Regions from separate parts of the Kineococcus sp. AC630 genome, predicted to be linked through region 3. Evidence: riboswitches for the same ligand, from Rfam matches in the RefSeq annotation. Region 3 holds a riboswitch; each other region holds the start of a gene.
What was found. Region 3 has a riboswitch for S-adenosylmethionine ahead of AC0I8G_RS11525 (rhodanese-like domain-containing protein). Riboswitches for the same ligand answer to the same signal wherever they lie in the genome.
Positions count from the first base shown of each region.

Region 1: linked by a shared signal. The riboswitch ahead of AC0I8G_RS01985 (MFS transporter) and the one ahead of AC0I8G_RS11525 (rhodanese-like domain-containing protein) in region 3 are both predicted to bind S-adenosylmethionine.
Region 2: linked by a shared signal. The riboswitch ahead of AC0I8G_RS02865 (methionine ABC transporter ATP-binding protein) and the one ahead of AC0I8G_RS11525 (rhodanese-like domain-containing protein) in region 3 are both predicted to bind S-adenosylmethionine.
Region 4: linked by a shared signal. The riboswitch ahead of AC0I8G_RS01195 (methylenetetrahydrofolate reductase) and the one ahead of AC0I8G_RS11525 (rhodanese-like domain-containing protein) in region 3 are both predicted to bind S-adenosylmethionine.

Region 1 is NZ_CEEDMJ010000002.1:26,650-30,954, reverse strand. It holds gene AC0I8G_RS01990 (LLM class flavin-dependent oxidoreductase) at 1-299, opposite strand, end outside; gene AC0I8G_RS01985 (MFS transporter) at 296-1,624, opposite strand; SAM riboswitch class I at 1,634-1,722, opposite strand; gene AC0I8G_RS01980 (SGNH/GDSL hydrolase family protein) at 1,808-2,599, shown strand; gene AC0I8G_RS01975 (alpha/beta hydrolase) at 2,679-3,773, shown strand; gene AC0I8G_RS01970 (electron transfer flavoprotein subunit alpha/FixB family protein) at 3,787-4,305, opposite strand, start outside.
Region 2 is NZ_CEEDMJ010000002.1:190,382-194,686, forward strand. It holds gene AC0I8G_RS02855 (MetQ/NlpA family ABC transporter substrate-binding protein) at 1-152, opposite strand, end outside; gene AC0I8G_RS02860 (methionine ABC transporter permease) at 142-903, opposite strand; gene AC0I8G_RS02865 (methionine ABC transporter ATP-binding protein) at 900-1,895, opposite strand; SAM riboswitch class IV at 2,063-2,173, opposite strand; SAM riboswitch class I at 2,343-2,426, shown strand; gene sfnG (dimethylsulfone monooxygenase SfnG) at 2,436-3,581, shown strand; gene AC0I8G_RS02875 (alpha/beta fold hydrolase) at 3,606-4,305, opposite strand, start outside.
Region 3 is NZ_CEEDMJ010000009.1:126,854-131,158, reverse strand. It holds gene sufU (Fe-S cluster assembly sulfur transfer protein SufU) at 1-85, shown strand, start outside; gene AC0I8G_RS11535 (GNAT family N-acetyltransferase) at 133-627, shown strand; gene AC0I8G_RS11530 (glycoside hydrolase family 35 protein) at 707-2,530, shown strand; SAM riboswitch class I at 2,585-2,683, shown strand; gene AC0I8G_RS11525 (rhodanese-like domain-containing protein) at 2,690-3,097, shown strand; gene AC0I8G_RS11520 (O-succinylhomoserine sulfhydrylase) at 3,094-4,287, shown strand; gene AC0I8G_RS11515 (cobalamin-independent methionine synthase II family protein) at 4,301-4,305, shown strand, end outside.
Region 4 is NZ_CEEDMJ010000001.1:251,997-256,301, forward strand. It holds gene metE (5-methyltetrahydropteroyltriglutamate--homocysteine S-methyltransferase) at 1-917, opposite strand, end outside; gene AC0I8G_RS01195 (methylenetetrahydrofolate reductase) at 914-1,855, opposite strand; SAM riboswitch class I at 1,917-2,008, opposite strand; SAM riboswitch class IV at 2,168-2,282, shown strand; gene AC0I8G_RS01200 (aminotransferase class V-fold PLP-dependent enzyme) at 2,339-3,685, shown strand; gene AC0I8G_RS01205 (rhodanese-like domain-containing protein) at 3,769-4,143, shown strand; gene AC0I8G_RS01210 (hypothetical protein) at 4,170-4,305, opposite strand, start outside.

The DNA of each region.
Region 1 (4,305 bases), on a different contig from region 3:
AGGTCCTCGGTGACGGCGGCCATCGCCGACACCGCGGCGAGCGGGTCGTTGACGGGAACCTGCACGGCGGCGCGGACCGCCGCGTCCCGCGATCCCCCGTGGACGTCGTAGGTGCCGAGGACGTCGGCGAGGAACAGCGCGTCGAAACCCCCGCGCTCGAGGAGGCGGGCGAGGTTCGTCCAGTGGGCGAGGGTCCGGTAGTCCGCGCTGTGGTCCTCCGGTCGCGACCACAGCCCCGCGGCCTGGTGGCCGACGCAGGCCATGGCGAAGGCGTTGAGGCGCAACGGTGTCGGGCTCAACGGGACAGTCCCTCCAGAGGTCGGTGCGCGGTCTCGCGGGTGAGCGCGGCCGCGATGGTGGTGAGGACGGCGAGGAAGCTCAGGTACCCCGCGACGATCCAGGGCGAACCGTTCCCCGCGGCCAGCAGGGACGCCGCGATGAGCGGGGTCAGACCGCCGCCGAGGACCGCGCCGATCGAGTACCCGAGGGACGCACCGCTGTAGCGGGTGCGGCTGTCGAACTGCTCGGCGAAGAAGGCGCCCTGAGCGCCGTACTGGCTGTCGTGACCGAGGTTGATCGCGATGACCATCGCGCCCACGATCAGGACGGTCGACCCCGTGTCCAGCAGCAGGAACGCGGGCACCGTGAACACCGCGGTGAGGACCGACCCGAACAGGTAGACGGGTTTGCGGCCCACCCGGTCCGAGAGCAGACCCCACAACGGCGTGGCGGCGAGGCTGATGACCGAGGCGACGAGGACGGCGAGCAGACCGACGTCGGCCCCGTCCTCGCGCACGTGGTTGGTCAGGTAGTTCAGCGCGAACACCGTGTAGAGGACGTAGGCGCCGTTCTGGCCCAACCGCATGCCGGTCGTCAGGAACACCCCGCGCTTGTTCGTCGCCAGCACCTCGGCGACCGGTCGGCGCGACGTCGCGTCGGCTTCGCGCAGCGCGGTGAACGCCGGGGAGTCGGTGACCTTGAGGCGGATGACCAACCCGACGACGACGAGCACGGCGCTGGCCAGGAAGGGGATCCGCCACCCCCAGGCGAGGAAGTCCTCGCTCGAGGTCAGGGTGCGGGTGAGCCAGAAACCCCCGCTGGCCAGGACCATGCCGGCCGCGGAACCCATCTGCGGGATCGCGCCGAACAGACCGCGCCGGCCGGTGGGGGCGTGCTCGACGGACAGCAGGACGGCCCCGCCCCACTCACCCCCGGCCGAGAAACCCTGCAGCAGCCGCGCCGCGACCAGCAGGACCGGGGCCCACACCCCGATCCGGTCGTGGGTGGGGAGCAGACCGATGGCCGCCGTGGAGATCCCCATGACCAGCAACGAGGCCACGAGGACCGCCTTGCGGCCCACCCGGTCGCCGATGTGACCGGCCACCGCACCGCCGAGGGGTCGGGCGGCGAAACCCACGGCGTAGGTGGCGAACGCGGCGATCACGCCGACGGCGCCACCGACGTTCGGGAAGAACAGCGGGCCGAGGACGATCGCCGCGGCCGTGCCGTAGAGGTAGTAGTCGTACCACTCGATGGTGGTGCCGACGAAGCTCCCCAGCGCCGCCCGGCGGCGGACGAGGGGTTCGCTGGGCGTCGCGAGGACGGTGTCGTGCACGGTGCTCACAGAACGGTTCTCCCATCGGTCCTGGCGGTAGCACCTTCCCCGCGGGGTGGTTGCTGCGACGTCGACGAGCCAGGTCTCTCGGTCGCTCTGGATGGCTGGGGCGAACCTACGACGGGGGCGCGCGCCAGGCAAACCGGGACCCGGTCCCGGGCGCGGGGCGCGAGCCGGTGCCACAGTGGGCGGGTGAGCTTCCCGTGGGCCCGCTCCCCACGCACCTCCCGGACCGTCGCCCTCCTGCTGGCCGTCTGCGCGGCCGCCTGCGCCGGGCCGGACGACGCCGCCTCGTCCTCCGCGCCCCTGCGCCTGCTGTCCCTGGGCGACTCCGTGCCGGCGGGAGACGTCTGCGGCTGCACCCCCTTCCCGGACCTGGTCGCCGACGGTCTCGCGCCCGCAGGCGGGGCCGACGTGGTGCAGCGGGCCAGCGGCGGGGCGACGTCGACCGACGTCGACTCCGTCCTGCGCCGGCTCGCGGCGGACGAGGGACCCCGACTCGGTGCGCCGGACGTCGTGCTCCTGCAGGCCGGGGCCAACGACCTCGTGCAGCAGGTCGACCTCGCCACCTCCACCGCCGGGGCCGTCGACACCGACGCGACGATCGAGCGGGTGGTGGCGACGCTGGCGGGGACCGTCGACGAGCTCACCGCCACCGGAGCCCGGGTCGTCGTCCTCGACTACTGGGCGGTCGGGCTGGACGGTGCGGTCGCCCGGCAGGAGTACACCCCCGCCGAGCTGCACGACCAGGTCGCCCTCACCGACGCCTTCGACGACCGCCTCGCCGTCGCGGTGGGCAGCGAGGCGCTCTTCGTGGACCTGCGCCCGGTGTTCCACGGCCCGGACGGGACCGGCGACCCGACGACGCTGCTCGCCGCGGACGGCGACCACCCCGACGCCGCCGGGCACCGGGCCATCGCGGACGCCGTGCTGGACGTGCTCGCAGGCTCGGAGGGTGCTGCCGGTTCGCCGGGAGATCGCTGAGAGAGGGCACGTCCCCGCCTGTGGTGACCCATGGTGGTCCCGGCGCACCACGCGCCGGTTCTGGCACGGGGGGTGTGGGGTGGGTCTCGACGATCCGCTGACGAGGTGGATCGCCATCGGCGTCGCAGTGGTGGCCACGGTGGCGCTGGTCGTCTGCTGGCGGGGACTGGCCCGGCGGGGGTTCCTCGCCCTCCTGGGACGCTCGGTGGCCCTGCTCGGGGTCAACGTGAGCGTCCTCATGGCCGTCTTCCTCGTCGTCAACGCCCAGTTCGGGCTGTTCTCGGACTGGGCGGACCTCCTCGGGACGCAGCAGGTGGTCACGACCACGCAGGCCAGCGGGTCGGCCACCGCCCAGGCGTCCGAGGCCGCCCCCGTCCGTCTCGACGGCTACGACGGGAGGGTCTGGCGGGTCCAGGTCCCCGGCCCCCGCTCCGCCACCACGGCCGAAGCCCTGGTGGTCCTGCCCACCGGGTACGGCACCACCCCCGCCCCGGCCGGGGGGTACCCCGTCATCGAGGCCTTCCACGGCTACCCGGGGACCCCGGAGCAGTGGCTCGACGCGATGCACCTGCTGCCCTCGCTGGACGCCGCGGTCACCGCGCACCAGCTGGCCGCGTCCGTGGTGGTCATCCCGACGCTGGAGGTCCCCGCCGGACGCGACACGGAGTGCGTCGACGCGGGAGCCGGTCAACCGGCGCTGGAGACCTGGCTCTCCCAGGACGTCCCCGACTACGTGGAACAGCACTACGCGGTGAGCAGGCAGGCGAGGTCGTGGGCCACCCTCGGGTTGTCGATGGGTGGCTGGTGCGCCAACGAGCTGACCATGCTGCACCCCGACCGCTTCAGCGCGGCGATCGCCTTCGGCGGCTACTCACGCCTCGACCTGGGGTCCTGGAAGCCGTTCCCTGCGGACAGCCCCCCGGCGAAGCGCTACGACCTGGTCGCCCTCGCGCGCCAGGACCCGCCGCCCGTGCGGTTATGGGCCCTGGCCTCGAAGGAGGACGGGCTGTCCTGGCCGAGCACCCAGGCGCTCGCGAGCGCGGTGCACGGGCCCACCACGATGACCCTCGTCACCCAGCAGCAGGGCGGTCACCGGACCAGCATCTGGGCGGGCATCGTCCCGCAGGCGCTGACCTGGCTGGGGTCGGCGCCGGGGTTCGCCCCGGCGACCTGACGCCGCCCCGCGGTCAGGGGCGGCGGGCCCGGAGCTCCGCCACGAGCGCGGGGACGACCTCGCCGAGGTCCCCCACGATCCCGTAGTCGGCGAACTCGAAGATCGGGGCGTCGGGGTCGTTGTTGACGGCGACGACCGTGCCGGCCGCGTCCATCCCCCCGCGGTGGTGGACGGCGCCGGAGACGCCGAGGCCGATGTAGAGGCGGGGCGAGATGGTCACGCCGGTCTGCCCGACCTGGGCCTCGTGCCCGATCCAGCCTTCGTCGGTGGCGACGCGGGTCGCGCCGACGGCCGCGCCGAGGACGTCGGCGAGCTCCTCCACCCCGGAGAAGTCCCCGTCGACGCCGCGGCCACCGACGACGACGACCTCCGCCTCGGCCAGCGCCGGACGGTCGCCGGTGGGCCGCTTCGTGCGGGAGACGACGGTGACCGCCCGGGCCGCCGCGGACGCCTCGACGGTGTGCTCGACGAGGGCCGTGTCGGCGGGGACGGCGACCGGCGCGGCCGGCACGACGTTCGGGGCCAGCGCGAC
Region 2 (4,305 bases), on a different contig from region 3:
TCCTCACCGCCGAGACGGGGCACGACGACCGCGGCGGCGATCCCGAGCAGGACGACGGCACCGCCGGCCACGAACGGCCACAGGCGTCGGCGGCGGACCTCGAAACCGTGGTCGTCGGCGGGTTTGGCGTCGGGGCGGGTCTCAGTGGACAAGGGAGTTCTCCAGGTCTGCGGTGGGGGAGTTCGTGGGGGTGGCGCTGCGGCGACGGGTCCGCGGGTCCGCGAGGCGGGCCAGGGCGTCACCGAGGAGTTGCACGGAGGCGACCAGGGCGACGAGGACGACGATGGTCGCGATCATCACGGCGTGGTCGAAGCGCTGGTACCCGTAGGTGATGGCGAGGTAGCCGACCCCGGGGGCGCCGATCGTCCCGGCGATGGCCGAGTACTCGATCATCGCGATGGTGTTGATGGTGAGGCCGCCGATGATCGAGGGCAGCGCCTCGGAGAGTTGCACGCTCGTGATGACCTGCAGCGGAGAGGCTCCCGAGGCCTTCGCGACGGCGACCACCGACGGGGGTACCGAGCGCAGCGAGTTCTCCACGATGCGGGCGAAGAACGCGGTGCCGGCCAGGACCATGGGCACGACGGCCGCCCGGATGCCGATGTTCGTACCCGTGACGAACCGGGTGAACGGCACGAGCGCCGCCATCAGCACGAGGAACGGCAGGGACCGCCCGGTGCTGACCACCCAGCCGAGGACGCGGTGGGCCGGGCGGTTCTCCAGCAACCCGTCCGGGGCGAGGTTGTGCAGCAGGACCCCCAGCGGGACCCCGAGCAGCACGACCAGGGCCATGACGATGCCGACCATCAGCAGCGTGTCGCCGAGGGCGGGCAGGACGAGCGCCGGGATCTCTGGCAGGGGCGTGTCCAGGTTCGAGGCCAGCGGGAGGGCGGCGGGGCTCACGGGACCAGCTCCAGGGTCGAGGGCACCTCGGCGGCGCGGGCGTGCAGCCCCCGTCGCTCGAGGGCGGCGATCAGCAGCGCGGGGTCCACCGAGTCCGGGACGCCGAGGGTGGCGTGCCCGACGGTCCGCCCCGTGACGGCACTCACGGAGGCGCCGAGCAGGGCGAGGTCGTGGCCGAGTTCGCGGGCCGTGCTGGTCAGCCAGTCCGCCGGCACGTCGTCGCCGCGGTAGTGCACCGTCCAGGTGACGAGCCGGGGATCGGTGGCGACCGCCCGTCGGGGCAGCAGCGCGGCCCCGACCGGCGACCCCGGGTCGCGCAGGACGTCCAGCAGGAGCGCCGACTCGACGATGCGGCCGTGCTCGAGTCGGGCCACGGAGTCCGCGACCTCGACGACCGTGTCCATCTCGTGGGTGATGAACAGGATGGACAGCCCGAGGTCGTCGCGCAGTTCGCGCAGCAGCGCCACGATCGAGGCCGTCGAGCGCGGGTCCAGCCCGGAGGTCGCCTCGTCGGAGAGCAGCACGCTCGGACGCAGAGCCAGGGCGCGGGCGATCCCGACGCGCTGGCGCTGCCCGCCGGAGAGCTCGTGCGGGTAGCGCCCGGCCAGGTCGGCCAGACCCACCCGTTCCAGCAGCTCGGCGACCCGGGCGCGCCGCTCGCGGGGGACGACCCCGAGGTAGCGCAACGGGAGTTCGACGTTCTGGGCGGCGGTGCGCCGGGTCTGCAGCCCGTCGGACTGGAAGATCGTGCCGATGCGGCGACGGGCTTCGCGCAGCCGTCCCTCCCCGAGGTGGGTGAGGTCCTGGCCGCCGACGAGCACGGAACCCGACGTGGGCCGGGTCAGCAGGGTCACGCACTGGGCGAGGGTGCTCTTGCCGGCCCCGCTCGGCCCGACGACGGCGGTGATGCTGCCGGCGGGGACGAGCAGGTCGAGGCGGTCCAGGACGGTGGTGCTCCCGTAGGTCTTGGTGAGCTGTCTCAGCTCGATCATGGCTCGATCACGTCGTCTCCAGGGCGGCGTGGGGCGCGCGAGGGCGCGGCGGGGGAGCGTCGGGCGGACCGGCGCAGGGGGGACCGCCGGACGGGGTGGCCCGGGGTGTTCAGCAGGGAGTGCGGACGCTCAGCGTCGACAGGTCTGGTGGGACACGTGCGTCTCCTTCAACGTCCTTACCCGCGACACCCGCGGGTCGGGTCATCACCCGGAGCACCCCACGACGGAAGGAGGGTTGCCGACCAGCGAGCCGGGGCTTCGCGCTGGCACTCATGACCTGATTCGACAGTGACAGCCGAACCGGGGTCCGTCAAGCGGTTCGGGAAGGTACCGGATATCCGCACCCGGCTTCGAAATCGTTCGTGCGCAACGGCTTGCGCCGGACCCCTCCGGTGCCGGGCCGACCCGAGTCGCTGCGGGGCCGCCGACGAGGCGTTACAGTTCGCAGGACCATCCAGAGCGGCCGAGAGATCTGGCTCGACGACGCCGCAGCAACCCGAGCCCGGGTGCTACCGCCAGGACCGATGGAGGAGCACCACCATGTCCGTGAACGAGCCCCTGAAGTTCGCCTACTGGGTCCCGAACGTGTCGGGCGGCCTGGTCGTCTCCACGATCGAGCAGCGCACCAGCCACGACCCGGCCTACAACGTCGCCGTCGCCCAGGCCGCCGAACGCGTCGGTTTCGAGTACGCCCTGACCCAGGTCCGCTACCTCGCCTCCTACGGGGCGGACGCGCAGCACGAGTCGACGTCGTTCTCCCTCGCCCTGCTGCTGGCGACGCAGAAGCTCAAGGTCATCGCCGCGGTGCACCCCTTCTTCTGGCACCCCGGGGTCCTCGCGAAGTTCGCCGCGACCACCCAGGAACTCACCGACAACCGCCTCGCGCTGAACGTCGTCTCCGGCTGGTTCAAGAACGAGGCGACCCAGCTCGGGGTCACCTGGCACGAGCACGACGACCGCTACCGCCAGTCGGAGGAGTTCATCGCCCTGCTGCGCGGGGTGTGGACCGAGGACGGTTACAGCCAGCAGGGTGAGTTCTTCAACGCCGAGGACATCACCTTCCGCCCGCAGCCCAAGGTGCAGCCGGAACTGTTCCAGGGCGGCAACTCGACGGCCGCGCAGGCGATGGCCGGCCGGGTCAGCGACTGGTACTTCATGAACGGCAAGTCGATCGCCGCCGCCGCCGCCGGGGTGCGCGAGGTCAGCGCCCTCGCCGCCGGCAACGGCCGCTTGGTGCGGTTCGGCCTCAACGGTTTCGCCGTCGTCCGCGACACCCGCGACGAGGCCGAGGCCGTCCTCGAGGAGATCATCGCCAAGGCCGACCGCACCAAGGTCGAAGGTTTCGGCGCCGCCGTCCAGGAGGCCGGGAACTCCACCAGGGACGGCAAGGGCATGTGGGCCGACAGCGAGTTCCGCGACCTCGTCCAGTACAACGACGGTTTCCGCACCGGCCTCGTCGGGACGCCCGACGAGGTCGCCCGCCGCATCCTGGCCTACCGCCTCGTCGGGGTGGACCTGCTGCTGCTCGGCTTCCTGCACGTCAAGGAGGAGGTCGAGGCGTTCGGTGAGCTCGTCATCCCGAAGGTGCGCGAACTCGAGGCCCGCCTCGTCGCGGGCGAGGACCTGGACCTCGGCGCGGAACTCGACGAGGCCGTCGTCGCGGCGACCACCCCGGTCCCCGCCTGACGCTGCGCCCCGGAACCGGGCGCCTCAGAGCTGCGCCACCAGGAAGGCCGCGACGCCGTCCTCGACCTCTGCGCGCAGGTCGGGCTCGTTGTGGATCTCGTGGCGGTAGCCGGTGTAGAGCCGGGTCGTGACCGTGTGACCGGTCTCGGCCAGCCAGTTCGCGGCCTGGTACGGCCCCTCGCCGTAGTTGCCGACGGGATCCTGGTCGCCGGCGATGACGTACACCGGCACGCCGGTCGGCACCCGCTGCGCCCACTCGCGGGAGTGGACGTCGATCCACAGCGACGTGAAGTCGTGCAGGGCCTGGACGGTCGGCGGCCTCGTGAAGTTGTTGAACGGGTCCGCCCCGTGGTCACGGACGACGTCGGGGTCCAGCGCGATCCAGTCGTTCGCCGAGCGGACCGTCGGGTAGCGCGCCGTGAAGCCCTCGAGCAGTTCGCCCACCAGTTCGGGCCGCACCTCCGCGGCGCGCCCGTCCGCGACGAGCCCGCCCAGTCGGCGGTGCAGCTCGACCGTGTTCTCGCGCAACCCCGAGGTGCCGCAGTACACGACGCCGCTCAGCAGGTGGCCGTGCTCCGCGGAGAAGTCGCGGGCGATCATCGAGCCCCAGCTGTGCCCGAACATGAAGAACGGCAGTCCGGGGAACCGCTCGACGACGATGTCGTGCAACGACTTCTCGTCCTCCGTCGTCGTGGCGTAGCCCCCGGGGCCGTAGTCGCCCCAG
Region 3 (4,305 bases):
GAAGTACCCCGCGCGGGTGAAGTGCGCCCTCCTCAGCTGGTCCGCCCTCGCCGACGCCCTGCTCCGCGCGCCCGCCACCCCCTGAGCCCCGGGGCCCCTCGGCTCCCGGTGGTCGGTGGGTAGCCTGCGGGCGTGGAGATCCGCGAGTTCACCGACGCCGACTGGGCGCAGATCTGGCCGTTCTTCGACGAGATCGTCGCCGAGGAGGAGACCTACGCCTACCCGCGCGGGCTGACCTCGGAGCGAGCGCGCGACCTCTGGGTCGAGTCCCCGCCGGGGGTGACGGTGGTGGCGCTCGAGGACGGGCAGGTGCTCGGCACCGCGAAGACGGGGCCGAACCGGCCGGGCCCCGGGGCCCACGTCGCCACCGCGAGCTTCATGGTCTCGCCCGCGGCGCGCGGTCGCGGCGTCGGACGCGCCCTCGGCGAGCACGTCCTCGCCCTCGCCGCGTTCCACGGGTACCGCGCCATGCAGTTCAACGCCGTCGTCGAGACGAACACCGCGGCGGTCGCGTTGTGGCGCTCGCTGGGGATGAGCATCGTCGGCACCGTTCCCGAGGCCTTCGACCACCCCGAGCACGGTCTCGTCGGCCTGCACGTCATGCACCGCTTCCTCGTCGAGGACTGACCCCGCTCCGGCGCGGACCCCCGGGGGTTACGGTGGCCTCCCGCACCGGCGAGGGCGCCGGCCCAGCACAGGAGTCGACGTGAACCCCACCGCCCGCACCTCCGCTCTGACCCTCGGGCCGGAGGGGTTCCTCGCCGACGGGCGTCCCCACCGGTTGCTGTCCGGTGCGCTGCACTACTTCCGCATCCACCCCGACCACTGGCGCGACCGGTTGCGGTCGGTGCGCCAGCTCGGGTTGAACACGGTGGAGACCTACGTGCCGTGGGACCTGCACGCCCCACGGCGCGGGGAGTTCCGCACCGACGGCTCCTGCGACCTCGCGGGGTTCCTCGACGCGGCGGCCGCGGAGGACCTCGACGTGGTCGTCCGGCCGGGCCCCTACATCTGCGCCGAGTGGTCCAACGGCGGGTTGCCGGTCTGGCTCACCCGTTCCGGGGTCCGGCTGCGCATCGACGACCCGGACTACCTCGAGGCCGTCGACGAGTTCCTGACCCGGGTCTACGAGGTCGTCGCTCCCCGGCAGGCCGACCGGGGCGGACGCGTCGTCCTGGTCCAGGTGGAGAACGAGTACGGCGCGTACGCGACGGCCCGCGAGACCGACAGCGCCGCAACGGACAGCGCCGCCCGGACCGCCTACCTGGAACACCTGGTGGCCACCACGCGCCGCTGCGGGATCACCGTGCCGCTGACGACCGTCGACCAGCCCACCGACGAGATGCTGGCCGCGGGGACCCTGTCCGGACTGCTGACGACGGGGTCCTTCGGCGGCCGGGCGGCCGAGCGGTTGGACACCCTGCGCCGCCACCAGCCCGAGGGACCGCTGGTCTGCTCGGAGTTCTGGGTCGGCTGGTTCGACCACTGGGGTTCCCACCACCGGACGACGCCCCCGGAGGCGGCCGTCGCCGAACTGACGACGATGCTGGAACGCGGTGCCGGGGTGAACGTCTACGTCGTGCACGGGGGCACGAACTTCGGGTTCACCAGCGGCGCCAACGACAAGGGCACCTACCAGGCGACGACGACGTCCTACGACTACGACGCGCTCCTCGACGAGGCCGGCCGGCCCACGCCGAAGTACTGGGCGTTCCGCGAGGTACTCGGCGGGTACGTCGAACTCGGTGCCGACGTCCCGCCGCCGGCGCGGCCGGCGCCGGTCCTGCGGGCTCCGCTCGTCGGTGCGCTCCCGCTGGCGAAGGCCGTGGACGGTCTCGAGCCGGTGGCGGGGGAGGAGGTCCCGTTCCTCGACGACCTGGCGACGGAGAGCGGGGTGCCCGCCCCCTTCGCGTGGGTCAGCGCCACCTCGCCCGGATCCCCGGGGCCGACCGTCCTGCACGTGGCCGAGGTGCGCGACCGCCTCACCGTGCTGCTCGACGGAGTGCGGCTGGGCACCCTGTTCCGGGAGGACCACGACACCACGCTCGCCCTCCCGCCGCACCCCGCCGGCACCCGGCTCGACCTGCTCCTCGAGGACGCGGGCCGGGTGAACTACGGTCCGCGCCTCGGCGAGCCCAAGGGCGTCGTCGGCCCCGTCCGCGTCGGGGACGCGGCGGTGCGCGACCTCCGGGTGCAGGCGCTGGACCCGGACCGGCTGGCAGCCGCCCCGGCGGGGCGGACGGGTGCGGTGACGTTCCTCGCCGGGCCGGTGCTCGCCCGCGCGGAGCTGGAGGTGGCGGAGCCCGTCGACCTCTTCCTCGACACGGCCGGCTGGGGGCGCGGGGTCGTCTGGGTCAACGGGTTCTGCCTGGGGCGCTACTGGCGGCGCGGACCGCAGCGGACGCTCTACGTCCCGGGGCCGGTCCTGCGGGCGGGGACCAACGACGTGACGGTCCTGGAACTCGACGCCGCCGCGGACCCGTGGGTCCGCACGCTGCCCGACCTGGACCTCGGCCACACCGAGGAGTAACCACCCACGATGCTCCACCCGTCCTGCCCCTCGTCGCGATGCCCTACGCTGACGGGACCATCCAGAGCGGCCGAGAGACCTGGCTCGTCGACGCCGCAGCAACCCCCACGCCCTCACCGGCGGGGAGGGTGCTCATGCCAGGACCGATGGGAGGAAAGAGTGGGTTACGCCGGCGACCTCACCCCGCGTGAGGCCTTCGACCTGGTCCGGGACACCCCGGACGCGGTCCTCGTGGACGTCCGCACCGACGCCGAATGGCGTTTCGTCGGGGTTCCCGACACCAGCGGGACCGGCCGGGAGCCGGTCCTCGTGTCCTGGCTCCCGGTCGACCCGCCGCGCTTCCTGGCCGAACTCGCCGCCGCGGGGATCACCCCGGGTGCGGGCGCCCCCGTCGTGTTCCTGTGCCGCTCCGGGCAGCGTTCCGTCGGTGCGGCCGAGGCCGCCACCGCCGCCGGGATCGCGCCCAGCTACAACGTCCTCGAAGGGTTCGAGGGTCCGCTGGACGACGCCGGTCACCGCGGTGCGGTGGGTTGGCGCGCGGCGGGTCTGCCCTGGCGCCAGTCGTGAGCGAGGGCTGGCGCCCGGACACCACCGCCGTCCGCGGCGGCCTGGTGCGGTCGCAGTTCGAGGAGACCGCCGAGGCCATGTACCTCACGTCGGGGTACACCTACGCGACCGCGGCCGACGCCGAGGCCGCGTTCGCGGGCGACGTCGACCGCTACGTCTACTCCCGCTACGGGAACCCGACGGTGTCGGTGTTCACGGAACGGCTGCGGCAGCTGGAAGGGGCGCAGGCCTGCTACGGCCTCGCCAGCGGGATGTCCGCGGTGTTCTACGCGCTCGCCGCGCTCCTCGGCGCGGGTGACCGGGTGGTGGCGGCGCGGAGCCTCTTCGGCTCCTGCTTCGTGATCCTCGACGAGATCCTCCCCCGGTGGGGCGTCACGACGGAGTTCGTCGACGGCGAGGACCTGGCGCAGTGGGAACGCGCGCTCTCGACCCCGGCGCAGGCGGTGTTCTTCGAGACCCCGGCAAACCCCATGCAGACCCTCGTCGACATCGCCGCGGTGAGCGACCTCGCGCACGCCGCGGGGGCGACCGTCGTGGTCGACAACGCCTTCGCCAGTCCCGTCGGCCAGCACCCGCTGGAGTTCGGGGCCGACGTCGTCGTGTACTCCGCGACCAAGCACATCGACGGCCAGGGCCGGGTGATGGGCGGAGCGGTCCTCGGGACCTCGGAGTTCATCGACGGCAGGTTCCGCGAACTCACCCGGCACACCGGGCCGACGCTCAGCCCGTTCAACGCGTGGACCCTGGCGAAGGGCCTGGAGACCATGAGCCTGCGGGTGCGGCACGCGGCGGCCACCACCCTGCGCCTCGCGGAGCACCTGGAGCAGTCCCCGGGGGTGCGCTGGGTCCGCCACCCGATGCTGGCCAGCCACCCGCAGTTCGACCTGGCGAAGCGGCAGATGGAACTCGGCGGGACGGTCCTCACGTTCGAGCTCGACGCCCCGCAGGGGCGCGGCAAGGACCGCGCCTTCGAGGTCCTCGACGCCCTGCGGATCGTGGACATCTCCAACAACCTCGGCGACGCCAAGTCGCTCGCCACCCACCCCGCCACGACGACGCACCGTCGTCTGGGCGCCGAAGGCCGTGTCGCCATCGGCCTGACCGACGGGGTGTTGCGGTTGTCGGTGGGCCTGGAGGACCCCGACGACCTGCTGGAAGACCTCGACCGCGCGTTGCGCGCGAAACCCTGATCGGAGAACCCCTGTGAC
Region 4 (4,305 bases), on a different contig from region 3:
ACGACCCCGCCGACGACCGTCTTGCCGTGCAGCAGTTCCGGACGCGCCGGCGTCGCGCCGCGGACGAGGTCGAGGGCGAGACCCTCGACCGCCGTGGCGGCCAGGGGTTCCAGGAGGTCACCCGGGTCGCCGTAGGGCGTCGCGACCAGCAGGCGCGGACGGCCCTCGAGCGCCGCGAGGCGGTCGTAGGCGCGACGGACGAGGTCGGCGAGACCCTCGACGCCGTTCGTCGCGGAGTCGCTGACCAGCGCCGGTTCGTCCAGCTGCAGCCACTCCGCCCCCGCGGCCGCGTAGGCGGCGAGGAGTTCCTCGTAGGCGCCGAGCAGGTCGTCGAGCCGGGAGATCGGGGCGAAACCCGCCGGGGCGTCGTCGGCCGCCTTGGCCAGCAGCAGGAACGTCACGGGCCCGACCACGACGGGACGGGTCAGGAACCCGTCGGAGAGCGCCTCGGCGAACTCCCGCACCCCACGGTCGTCGGCGAACCGGAAGGTCGTCGACGGCGAGATCTCGGGAACGAGGTAGTGGTAGTTGGTGTCGAACCACTTCGTCATCTCCAGCGGGGCGTCCGCACCGCGACCGCGGGCGATCGTGGAGTACCCCACGAGGTCGACGCGGCCGTCCTCGCCCACGACGTCGGCGAAGCGCGGCGGGACGGCGCCGACGGCGACGGCGGCGTCGAGCACCTGGTCGTAGGCCGAGAACGCGGACGGGATCGACGCGTCGTGCGCCGGCAGGCCGAGGGAGTTCAGCCGGCGGACCGTGGCGGCACGAACCCCGGCCAGGGCGGCCTCGGTGGTGGCGAGGTCGGCGCGACCGGCCCACAGGGCCTCGAGGGCCTTCTTGGCCTCGCGGTCGGCGCCGATGCGCGGGTAGCCGAGGACGGTGGCGGTCCAGGTGGGGAAGTTCTCGGTGCTCACGGGGTGGGACCTCCTACCGCAGCGATGCGGCTCTGGGTGGATCGGGGCAGGTTCAGGTGGTCGAGCAGGTCGAGCGCGGGTTCCGCCGCGTTGAACGTGTAGAGGTGCAGTCCGGGGGCGCCGGCGTCGAGCAGTCCCGCCGCGAGTCCCGACGAGAACGCCGTCGACGCCCGGCGGCGCTGGGCGGTGTCGTCGGTGTCGAGCGCCGCGAGCAGCTGTTCCGGGGCCGGGACACCGGCCAGCTCACCGATGCGCTGCAACCGGCGGGCGTCGTCCGTCACGGCGATGCCCGGCAGCAGCGGGATGCTCACCCCGGCGGCGCGCGCCCGGCGCACGAAGGTGGCGTACTCGTCGACCGAGAACGTCACCTGGCAGATCGCGAAGTGCGCACCGGCGTCCTGCTTGGCGCGCAGGGCCGCCAGTTCCGCGTCGCGACCGCGGGGGAAGGCCGCCACGGCGAGGGTCAGGGGACCCTCGTCGACGGGGACGCGACCGCCCCGCAGCGCGGAGCGCCGCCGGTCGGCGACCTGGAGGAGTTCCACCAGGTCCCGCGCGGTCGCCAGACCGTCCGGGTGCGGGGTCCAGTCCGCGCTCCCGACCGGCGGGTCGCCCCGCAGCGCGAGGACGTTGCGGACACCGGCGTCGAGGAACTCGCTGGCGAGTTCCACGACCTCACGTCGCGAGGACCCCACGCACGTCAGGTGGGCCATCGCCGGCACGGCCGTCGAACCCAGGACGTGGGCCAGCAGCTCCCGGCTCGGTCCCTTCGTCGCGCCGGCTGCCCCGAAGGTGACGGAGACGAAGTCGGGGTGCGTGTCGAGGAGATCGGAGAGCCTGCGCCACAGCGACTCCCGCCCGTTCTCGGAACGGGGCGGGAAGAGTTCGAAACTGACGGTGGGCCTCCCGGTCGCGGCGGCGACGAGGGGAGCCAGCGTCATCGCGGCCGGCCCCGGTCCGGAACCGGGTACGCGTCAGGGACATCGGTGGGGCGCATCACGAACTCCATCGGCCTGGCTTTAGCACCCTCGCCCGGGCTCGGGGGGTTGCTGCGGCGTCGTCGAGCCAGGACTCTCGGCCGCTCTGGATGGTGTTCACCGAATGTAGACCGGGGTCGACGCGATCCACAAGTGCTGTTCCGGGGTTCCCCCGAACGGGGGAACTACCCGACACGTGGGGTTCTGGCGGAGTTCCGACGGGTTCGCGACACGCCGATCTTGCTCAGCGGGGTCCGACGTGGCAACCTCAGCGCAGGTCATGAGCGCCAGCGACAAGCCCCGGCTCGCTGGCCGGCAACCCTCCCTCCGCGGCGGGGTGCCCCGGGTGACGACCTGGTCGACGCCGCAGTGGCGCCGGCAAGCGCGGACCTCGCCGGGGTGATCCCGGTCCTCCCGGCAGGGTCCAGTTCCTCCAGGAGACTCCTCGTGACGCTCAGCACCCTCTCCCCCCTCCGCTGCCCGGCGCCCGTCGCACCGCTGCTGCCCGTGGTCGGCAGGGACACCCGCGTCCCGCTCGCCCAGGGCGGGTCGACCACCTACGCGAACCTGGACAACGCCGCGAGCGCGCCCGCCCTCGTCTCCGTCGCCACCCGCGTCGCCCAGGTCCTCCCCCACTACGCCAGCGTCCACCGCGGCGCCGGGTACCTCTCACGCGTCTCCACCGCCCTGTTCGAGCAGGCCCGGGCCGAGGTCGGGACCTTCCTGGGGGCGCGCCCCGACGACGTCGTCGTCTTCACCCGGAGCACGACCGACGCGCTCGACCTGCTCGCCCGGGCCGTCCCGCAGGGCTCCAGGGTCCTGGTGGCCGACGTCGAGCACCACGCGAACCTGTTGTCCTGGCAGCGGTCAGCCCTGACCACGGTCCTGCGCGGCGGGTCGGACGCGGAGGAGACCGCGACGCTGCTGGAGGCCGAGCTCGCCCGCGGCGGGTACGCGCTGCTGGCCGTCGCCGGTGCCTCCAACGTGACCGGTGAGGTCCTGCCGCTGCGCCGGCTGGCCCGGGCCGCGCACGCGGCCGGCGCCCGCATCGCCGTCGACGGGGCGCAACTGCTCCCCCACCGCAGGGTGGACCTCGGTCGCGACGGGATCGACTGGATCGCGCTGTCCGGGCACAAGCTCTACGCCCCCTACGGGGCGGGCGCGCTCGTCGGTCGTCGCGACTGGCTCGACGCCGCCGATCCCTACCTCGCGGGTGGGGGCGCCACCCTCGACGTGCGCCACGACGCGGTGCGGTGGGCCACCGGGCCCGACCGCCACGAGGCGGGTTCCCCGAACGTGCTCGGCGCCGTCGCCCTCGCCCAGGCCTGCAGCACGCTCGCCACGCTGGCCCCCGGAGCGCTCGAGGCGCACGAGGAGGCGTTGCGCGAACGGCTCGTCGGCGGGCTGACGGCGCTGGCGGGCGTCGAGGTCGTGCGCCCCCGCCCCGACGACGCCGTGGGGGTCGTGACCTTCACCGTCCCCGGTCGCTCGGTCTCCGAGGTCGCGGCCTTCCTCTCGGCCGAGCACGGGATCGGTGTGCGCGACGGACGGTTCTGCGCCCACCGGTTCGCCGACTCCCTCGGTCTGGCCGACGGCGGGCTGAGGGTCTCCACCGGGGTCGGGACGGGATCGGCCGAGGTCGAACGGCTGCTGGCCGCGGTCGAGCAGTTCGTCGGTGCCGGGCCGGAGCTCGAGTACGGGATCGTCGAGGGGCACTGGGGTCCCACGACCGACGCTCGCCCGGAACCCGCGTCCTTCCTGCCCGCGCCCGGTGCCGGCGTGGACCTGGGGTGACCTCGTCCCCGACGCCTCAGCCCGCAGGGACGACGGCCTCGCGCGATCGCCGGGGCCGACCGCACGAACCGAGGAGACACGACGTGAGCGACACCACCGCAGCACCCCAGGCACCGCTCGTCGACGCCGAGACCGCCGGACGCGCCGTCGCCGCCGGTGCGCTGTTCGTCGACGTCCGCAGCGACGCCGGGCGGGCCGCCGCCGGCGACCTGCCGCAGGCCGTCGTCGTGGCCAAGACCGAGGTGGCGGAGAAGTTCGCCCTCGGTTCCGGCACCGCGCTGGCGGAACTCACCGGGAAGGACCAGCAGATCGTCGTGATCTGCGGTTCTCCCGCGGGCTCCGGCCCCGTCACCGCCGAACTGCTGGCGGCAGGCTTCACCGACGTCGTGCAGGTCGACGGCGGGTTCCCGGCCTGGAAGGCCGCGGGGCTGAGCGTGGGCGAACCCGCTCAGACCTGATCCACCCCGGTCGACGGGGCGGGACGTCAGGGCATCGGCTCGCTGCTGGGCCGGGACCCGTCGCCGATCCCGCCACGTTCAGCCTCGGCGAAGAGCGCGCGCAGCTCCCCCTCGAACTGCGGCCAGCTCAGCTCGCCGGGGGCCGGCTCGTCGTCGAGCGGC